Regions from separate parts of the Geodermatophilus sp. SYSU D01186 genome, predicted to be linked through region 1. Evidence: riboswitches for the same ligand, from Rfam matches in the RefSeq annotation. Region 1 holds a riboswitch; the other holds the start of a gene.
What was found. Region 1 has a riboswitch for cyclic di-AMP ahead of ACI784_RS12140 (hypothetical protein). Riboswitches for the same ligand answer to the same signal wherever they lie in the genome.
Positions count from the first base shown of each region.

Region 2: another riboswitch for cyclic di-AMP. It lies ahead of ACI784_RS15085 (aggregation-promoting factor C-terminal-like domain-containing protein); the one in region 1 lies ahead of ACI784_RS12140 (hypothetical protein).

Region 1 covers NZ_JBJGYW010000014.1:36,834-40,960, reverse strand. Annotated here, with positions in the region: gene ACI784_RS12155 (Nramp family divalent metal transporter) at 1-307, shown strand, start outside; gene ACI784_RS12150 (sugar kinase) at 300-1,271, shown strand; gene ACI784_RS12145 (dihydrodipicolinate synthase family protein) at 1,274-2,158, shown strand; cyclic di-AMP (ydaO/yuaA leader) riboswitch at 2,310-2,460, shown strand; gene ACI784_RS12140 (hypothetical protein) at 2,740-3,675, shown strand; gene ACI784_RS12135 (ArsC/Spx/MgsR family protein) at 3,691-4,065, opposite strand.
Region 2 covers NZ_JBJGYW010000019.1:26,889-31,015, reverse strand. Annotated here, with positions in the region: gene ACI784_RS15090 (LLM class flavin-dependent oxidoreductase) at 1-530, opposite strand, end outside; cyclic di-AMP (ydaO/yuaA leader) riboswitch at 726-873, shown strand; gene ACI784_RS15085 (aggregation-promoting factor C-terminal-like domain-containing protein) at 1,101-1,952, shown strand; gene ACI784_RS15080 (class I SAM-dependent methyltransferase) at 2,053-2,691, shown strand; gene ACI784_RS15075 (TetR/AcrR family transcriptional regulator) at 2,697-3,332, shown strand; gene ACI784_RS15070 (flavin-containing monooxygenase) at 3,394-4,127, shown strand, end outside.

The sequences.
Region 1 (4,127 bases):
CCTGCGCAACGCGAACGAGAGCAAGATCTACTTCGCGCTGGTCTGGGGCCTGGTGGCGATCGGCTGCATCGTCCTGCTGTCCGGGCTGTCGCAGCCGTTGATCCTGCTGGTCATCTCCGCGGTGACCGGCGGGCTGATGATGTTCATCTACTCGGCGCTGCTGCTCCTGGTGAACCGGCGGATGCTGCCGAAGGAGATCCGCCCGGGCGGGTTGCGGGTCGCCGCGCTGGTCTGGTCCTTCCTGCTGTTCGGCTTCCTGTCGGTGCTGACGTTCAACGAGCAGCTGGCGAAGCTCTTCGGTGGGTGACCCGGGGGAGGTCGCCGCGGCCGTCCCGCGGGTGGTCACCGCGGGGGAGACGATGGTGCTCGTCGTCCCGACGGCGCCCGGCCGGCTCCGGCACGCCGGGGCGGTGACGCTGTCGATCGGCGGCGCGGAGAGCAACGTCGCCATCGGGCTGTCGCGGCTGGGCGTCCCGGCCGCCTGGGTGAGCATCCTCGGGGACGACGAGCCCGGCGAGCTGGTGCTGCACCGGGTGCGGGCCGAGGGTGTGGACACCCGTGCGGTGCGCCGGGTGCCGGACCGCCCGACCGGCCTCTACCTGCGCGAGGAGGTCGCCGGGGCGCTGCGGGTCCACTACTACCGCCGCGGCTCGGCGGCCTCGACCCTCGCCCCGGGCGCCTTCGACCCCGCCGTCCTCGAGGGTGCGGCCTTCCTGCACCTCACCGGGATCACCGGGGCGCTCTCCCCGGAGGCCGCGGAGTTCCTGCCGTGGGCGGCACGGACGGCGCGGGCGGCGGGCGTGCGGGTGAGCTACGACGTCAACTACCGCAGCCGGCTGTGGGAGCCGGCCGCGGCCCGCGCCGCCAGCGAGGCGATGTTCCCGCACGTCGACGTCCTGCTGGCCGGCCACGACGAGGCCCGCGCCCTGTGGGGCTGGGACGACGACACGTGCCTGGAGCGGCTGGCCGACGCCGGGCCCGCCGAGGTCGTGCTCAAGCTCGGCGCGCGCGGCTGCGCGGCCCGGGTGGACGGCGAGCGGCTGACCTCCCCGGGGTTCCCCGCCCGACAGCTCGACCCGGTCGGTGCCGGCGACGCGTTCGCCGCCGGCTACCTCGCGGCCACCCTGTGGGGCTGCGGGCCGGCCGAGCGTCTGCGCACCGCCAACGCCATGGGCGCCTTCTGCGTGCAGGACCGCGGCGACTACGAGGGCCTGCCCAGCCGCCGTGAACTGACCGCGTTCCTGGACCGGACCGTCGACCTCGGGAGGTGACGATGCACCCCGACGACCCCGCCGGCGTGCTCGAGGGTGTCTACGTGGCGAACGTGACGCCCTTCCGCGACGACGAGCGCTTCAGCATCGACGTCGACTCCTACCTGGGCCACGTCCGCTGGCTGGCCGGGCAGGGCGTGGCCGGGGTCATCCCGTTCGGCACCAACGGCGAGGGGCCGTCGGTGTCCCCGCGGGAGAAGCTGGCCGTGCTGGAGGCCCTGCTGCCGGAGGTGGGGCCGCTGCACGTCGTCCCGACGGTGGCGGAGGGGAACCTGCCGGACACCCTGGACCTGCTGGCGGAGTTGGCGGACCTGCCGGTGCGGGCGGTGATGGTGCTCCCGCCGTACTACTTCCGGCCGGCCGCGGCCGAGGGCCTGCGGGTGTTCTACGAGCGGGTCCTGGCCGCCACCCGGCACCCGGTGGTCGTCTACCACATCCCCAAGTACGCGGTGCCCGTCCCCGCGGAGCTCGTGACCGCGCTGCCGGTGTGGGGGGTGAAGGACTCCGGCGGGGAGGCCGGCTACGCCGAGGCCGTGCACGCGGCGGGCAAGGGCGTGCTGGTCGGTACCGAGGACGACCTGCCGGCCCGCCTGCTGACCGCCACCGGCTCGATCTCGGCGCTGGCCAACATCGTCCCCGAGCAGGTCGTCGCGCTCTACCAGCACGTCCGCGGCGGGCGGGCGGCCGACGCCGCGGCGCTGTCGGCCCACCTGCAGCAGGTGCGGGCGATGACCAAGGAGTTCGTCGCGCCGGGGATGCTCAAGCGCATCGCCGAGCGGCGGCACGGGCACCCCATGGGCACCGTGCGCCCGCCCCTGGTGCCGGTGCCGGCGTCCTTCGACGCCGCGGCCGCGGTCGAGCGCGCCGTGGCGGTCCCCGTCGGCTGAGGGTCCAGCCCCTACACCGTCCGGCCGTCGATCGGGCGCTGCGCGACGCGGGTCACCCGACGAAACGACGGCCACGGATTGTCACAACTGCATAACGACGGTTACGGTGGGGTGGTCCGCTCGACCGTCGCGTCCCCGCCCGGGGAGCCCCGAACGGACGCCGCCGAGTCGCCCTCCGGGGTGAGCCGGGGACCCATCGCAGTACTGGGGTGAATCCCGCTCCGGGCATCCGTCCGGAACGAGTAGGGCTGCTTCCCGCCCGAACCCGTCAGCTAACTCGGTAGGCGGCCATCGGAAGAACGGAGAGCCGCCGGATGGCGCGCCCTTGCCCTGCAGCACGACCCTGCCCGAGCCGGTACCGCCCGAGCCGGGTGCCCCCGCGCACCTGATCGCACGCGGCCGTCCCTGACGCACGCCGCCCGCGGGCCCACCTCGAGCACCTCCGCTCGACCGGCTGACCGCCGCTTCCCCGGTGACCCGCGCAGGCGCCCGGACGACCGCAGCCCCGCTGCCCGCTCGCCCCCGCAGCCCGCCGCCCTCCGGCGCGCCGCTGCGCCGTAGACCCCGGAGCACACCCCCTCATGGACCCCCGCACGACAACCGGTCGCGCCGCCGACCGCCGCAGCGGTTCGCGCCGCCGTCCCCCGGCGACCGTCCGCCGTCCCGCGCTGTACCTCGGCGTGGCCACCGCCGGCGCCCTCATGGTCAACGTCCTGTTCGGCTCGGACCCGGCCGCGCAGGCCGAGGCCGGGCCGTCGGAGTCGGTCAGCGTCGCCGCTGAGCTCGGGCTGACCGCCGACTCCGCCCCCGCCGCCCAGGCGACGCCGGACCTGGAGTCGCTCGAGCAGCTGACCGCCAGCCGCAGCAGCCGCGAGGCCGAGCAGACCGCGGCGCAGCAGGCCCAGGCCGCCGCCGACCAGGCCGAGCTGGACCGCCGGAAGGCCGAGGAGGAGGCCGCAGCGCGGGCCGCCGAGGCCGCGAAGGCTGCCGAGGCCGCGAAGGCTGCCGAGGCCGCGAAGGCCGCCGAGGCCGCGAAGGCTGCCGAGGCCGCGCAGGCCGCCGAGGCCGCGAAGGCCGCCCAGGCGGCGAAGGCCGCCCCGCAACGTTCCGGTGGGTCCGCCGGAACGGCCGCGGCCTCGGGGAGCGTCGCGGCCACCACCGTCGCGCGCATCACCAACACCGCCGGGCCCACGAAGCCCCCGGCGCAGGCGGCCGCCAACGCGGTGGTCAGCAACGTGCCCGGCGCCGCCGGCATCACCATCGGCGGCACCCGTGCCAGCGCCGCCGACCCGGGCGGCCACCCCTCGGGCCTGGCGCTGGACTACATGACCAGCTCCGCGCTCGGGGACACGATCGCCCAGTACCACATCGCCCACTGGGACGAGCTGGGCGTGGACTACATCATCTGGAAGCAGCGGATGCTCAGCTCGCCGAACGGTGCCTGGAAGGCCATGGCCGACCGCGGCAGCCCGACGGCCAACCACATGGACCACGTCCACGTGAACTACCGGGGCTGACCGCCTCCCCGGCGGTCACGGCCGCCCGTGCGCGTCGCGGGCGGCCGCGACCACCTCGGTCAGCGTCTCGTCGTCCCGGGCGACCCACGCCCGGCCGTCGTCGGTGAGCACGAGCGGGCGCTGGATCAGCCTCGGGTGCTGCACCAGCAGCCGGACCCACGTGTCGGCGTCCCGGGGGAGGTCCCGCAGCCCGAGCTCGCGGGCCAGCGGCTCGGACATCCGCGTGACGTCCCACGGCTGCAGCGCGAGCGCGCCCAGCGCGGCGCGCAGCTCCGACTCGGTCGGCGGGTCGTCGAGGTAGCGGCGCAGGGTGTACTCCACGCCGGCCTCCTCCAGGTGGTCGCGCGCGGTGCGGCACTTGGAACAGGACGGGTTGAACCAGACCTCCACAGTGCGACCCTATGGTGCCCACGCCGATCGGCAGACGTCCTAGACATCTGTTGCGGGGTGCA
Region 2 (4,127 bases), on a different contig from region 1:
CACACGAACGGCGCGACGCCGTCCAGCGGCCGCGGGGTCGAGGTGAAGCCCTGCAGCGGGGTGCGGTACTGCCCCGACCAGTTGACGACGTCGGTGTCCCACAGCTTGCGCAGCAGCGCGTAGTTCTCCACGGCCAGCGGGATGCCGTCACGGATGTCCTTGCCGAACCAGGGGTAGACCGGGCCGGTGTTGCCGCGGCCCATCATCAGGTCCACGCGGCCGCCGGCCAGGTGCTGCAGCATCGCGTAGTCCTCGGCGATCTTCACCGGGTCGTTGGTGGTGATCAGCGTGGTCGCCGTCGACAGCTGCAGCGTCGGGGTCTGCGCGGCGATGTAGGCCAGCGTGGTGGTGGGGGAGGACGAGAAGAACGGCGGGTTGTGGTGCTCGCCGAGGGCGAAGACGTCGAGCCCGACCTCCTCGGCCTTCTTCGCGATGGCCACGACCGCCTGGATCCGCTCCGCCTCGCTGGGCGTGCGGCCGGTCGTGGGGTCGGTCGTGAGGTCGCTGACCGAGAAGATCCCGAACTGCATCTCGTGCTCCAAGTGGTTGAGAGCGCAACTACTGCTGCGTGCAACAGCGCCGCCCCGGGCGTATTCCGGATCCGCCGAGAACTCTCCCGCGACGAGGGTCACGTGACGGATGGGGCCCACGGGATTGTCACAGGACGATAACGGCCCGTACGGTGAGTGGGTCCGGTCGGTCGTGCTTCCCCATCCGGGGAGCCTGGCCGGACGCCGCCGAGTCGTGTCCGCCTCCCGCGGACGTGAGCCGGGGACCCATCGAAGCACTGGGGTGAGTCCTGCTCTCGAGCAGGTAGGGCACCTTCCCGCCCGAACCCGTCAGCTAACTCGGTAGGCGGCCATGGAAGGAACGGAGAGCATCCGCATGCCTCGCCCACGGGCCCTCCCGGCTCGCAGGGATCCCGGGCCACGCGCACCTCGCGCCTCTTCCTCGGTCCGCTGATCCCGCCTCGCCGTTGACCGGCCGCGCGCGTCACTGACCGCCGCCGGACCCCTCCCGTAGACCCTCGCGTCCCGGGCTGCCCTCCGTACGAGTCGGCAGGCCCGCGGGCGCCCTCGCGCCCCGGAGCACCCCACTCGATGAACGACCGCACCGTGCAGTTCCCCGCCGTCGACGCCGCCACCACCCCCGCCGCCGACGCCGCCACCCCCCAGACCACCTCCCGCCGCGGCTTCGGCCTGCCGGCCAAGGGCCGCCGTCCCGCGTTCTTCCTGGCCGCCGCCGCGGCCGGCGCGATCGTGGTCAACGTCCTGGCCAGCGGCGCGCCCGACGCCGAGGCCACCGCCACCCGGACCGAGTCGGTCAGCGTGGCCGAGCAGCTCGGCATCACCGCCGACGCCGCGGCCGCGGCGACCCCGGAGGCCGCCGACCTGGCCCCGCTGCAGCACCTCGCCGCCTCCCGCAGCGAGCGCCAGGCCGCCGAGGCCAGCGCCGCCCAGGCGCAGGCCGCGGCCGACCAGGCCGAGCTCGACCGCCAGGCCGCCGAGCGCGAGGCCGCCGAGCGCGCCGCCGCGGAGGCCGCCGCCGCCGAGCAGGCCGCCCGCGAGGCCGCCGAGCGTGAGGCCGCTGCCGCTGCGCAGGCCGCGGCCGCGGCCGCTGCCGCTCCTGCCGCCGCCCCGGCGCCCGCGGCCGCCGCGGCTCCCCGCGGCTCCTTCAAGGAGTACGCGATGTCCAAGGTCGGCAGCGCCCAGCAGTTCAGCTGCCTGGAGAACCTGTGGGGCAAGGAGAGCGGCTGGAACCCCAACGCGCAGAACCCCACCAGCACCGCCTACGGCATCCCGCAGTTCCTGAACTCCACCTGGGCCGGCACCGGCATCGCGAAGACCTCCGACGGCTACCGCCAGATCGACGCCGGGCTCATCTACATCGAGAACCGGTACGGCAGCCCCTGTGGCGCGTGGGCGCACTCGCAGGCCCACAACTGGTACTGATCGCCGCCCCGGTCCCGCACCGGGCACCCGTTCGAGGGGCCGCTCCTGACAGGGGCGGCCCCTCGAGCCGTCTCGGGACCGGGTGTGGGACGGTCGGGCGGTGAGGGTCGTCCCGTCCGGTTTCGTCCGTGCCCACACCCAGGTCCGGCGGCCGTCGTCGGTCCCGGAGGTGCGGCTGCACGTGGCCGAGGACGTCGTCGCCCTGTGGGAGGCGATGGAGACCGAGGACGGTGGCGCCGGGGAGGCGCCGCCGTTCTGGGCGGCGGCGTGGCCGGGCGGCCAGGCGCTGGCCCGCTTCGTCCTGGACCGGCCCGAGGTGGTCGCTGGACGGACGGTGCTCGACCTCGGCGCCGGCAGCGGCCTGGTCGCCCTCGCCGCCCGGCTGGCCGGTGCCCGGTGGGTGCTGGCCAGTGACGTCGACGAGTTCAGCCGCACCGCGGTCGGCGTCAACGCCGGCCTCAACGGAATCGACGGCGTGAGCGTGATCGGTGACGTCCTCGGCCGCGAGCTGCCCGGCATCGACGTCGTCCTGGCCGGGGACGTCTGCTACGACCGGGAGATGACCGAACGGGTGCTGCCGTTCCTCGACCGTGCCCGCGCCCGCGGGGTCGAGGTGTACGTGGGTGATCCGGGGCGGCCCTACCTGCCGCACGACCGGCTGGCCGCCGCCGCGGTCTACGAGATCCCGGAGACCGAGGGTCCGGGCCTGCGGCGGACGACGGTCTGGCGGCTGCCGTGAGCAGCGTGGCACCCGACCGTGGCCGCCGCGCCCGCCGTCCCTCCGGTGACGACCGGGAGCGGGCGATCCTCGCCACCGCCGAGGCGCTGCTGGCGCAGCGGTCGCCGGCGGAGATCTCCGTCGACGACCTCGCCCGCGGTGCCGGCATCTCCCGGCCCACCTTCTACTTCTACTTCGCCTCCAAGGAGGCCGTCGTCCTGGCGCTGCTGGACCGCGTGGTCGCCGAGGCCCGGGAGCTGCGCGCCGCCGCCCTGGCCGCCGCCTCCGACGACGTGCGGGAGAGCTGGCGCGCGGCGCTGGTCGCGGTCCGCGACACCTTCCGCGCACACCGGGCCCTCACCGCGGCCGCCACCCAGCTGCTGGCCGCCAGCGCCGAGGTGCGGGAGCTGTGGTCCCAGGTCATGGAGGGGTTCGTCGCCGAGACCGCCGCGGCGATCGAAGAGGAGCGGGCGCGCGGTGCGGCGCCGGGCGGGCCGGCGGCGCGCGACCTCGCCACGGCGCTGAACTGGATGAACGAGCGGGTCATCCAGGGCACCCTCGCCGGCCAGCAGCCGGCCGTGGGGGAGGACGAGCTCATCGACGTCCTGCTCACCGTCTGGCTGCGCACCATCTACGGCACCGACGAGCCGACGCGTCGTTGACGTCCTCGACGACGTGTCGACTACCGTGGCGCAGGTCACCGGCCGAGCCAGGGGGAACGACATGACCGCACCCGCCGAGCACGTGGACGTGCTCATCGTCGGCGCCGGGCTCTCCGGCATCGGCGCCGCCTGCCACCTCCAGCGGGAGTGCCCCGACCGCAGCTACGCCGTCCTCGAGGCGCGGGAGGCCATCGGCGGTACCTGGGACCTGTTCCGCTACCCCGGCGTCCGCTCGGACTCCGACATGTTCACCCTCGGCTACTCGTTCAAGCCGTGGACGCAGGCGCGGGCCATCGCCGACGGCGAGTCGATCCGCCACTACGTGCAGGAGACCGCGCGCGAGCACGGCGTCGACCGGCACATCCGGTTCGGCACCCGGGTCGTCTCGGCCGAGTGGTCGACCGACGAGGCGCGCTGGACGGTGACCGCGCAGCGCACCGGCACCGGCGAGACCGTGCGGCTGACCTGCTCGTGGCTGTCGGTCTGCTCCGGCTACTACCGCTACGACGAGGGGTACCGCCCACGCTTCCCGGGCGAGGAGCGCTTTGCCGGCCGGATCGTGCACCCGCAGCACTGGCCCGAGGACCTCGAGCACGCCGGGAAGCGGGTCGTCGTCATCGGCAGCGGCGCCACCGCGGTCACCCTCGTCCCCACGCTGGCGCGCACCGCCGCGCACGTGACGATGCTGCAGCGCACGCCCAGCTACGTGCTCGCGCTGCCCGGTCGCGACCCGCTGGCCGACACCCTGCGCCGCCGGCTGCCGGCGCGGGCGGTCTACCCGGTGGTCCGGTGGAA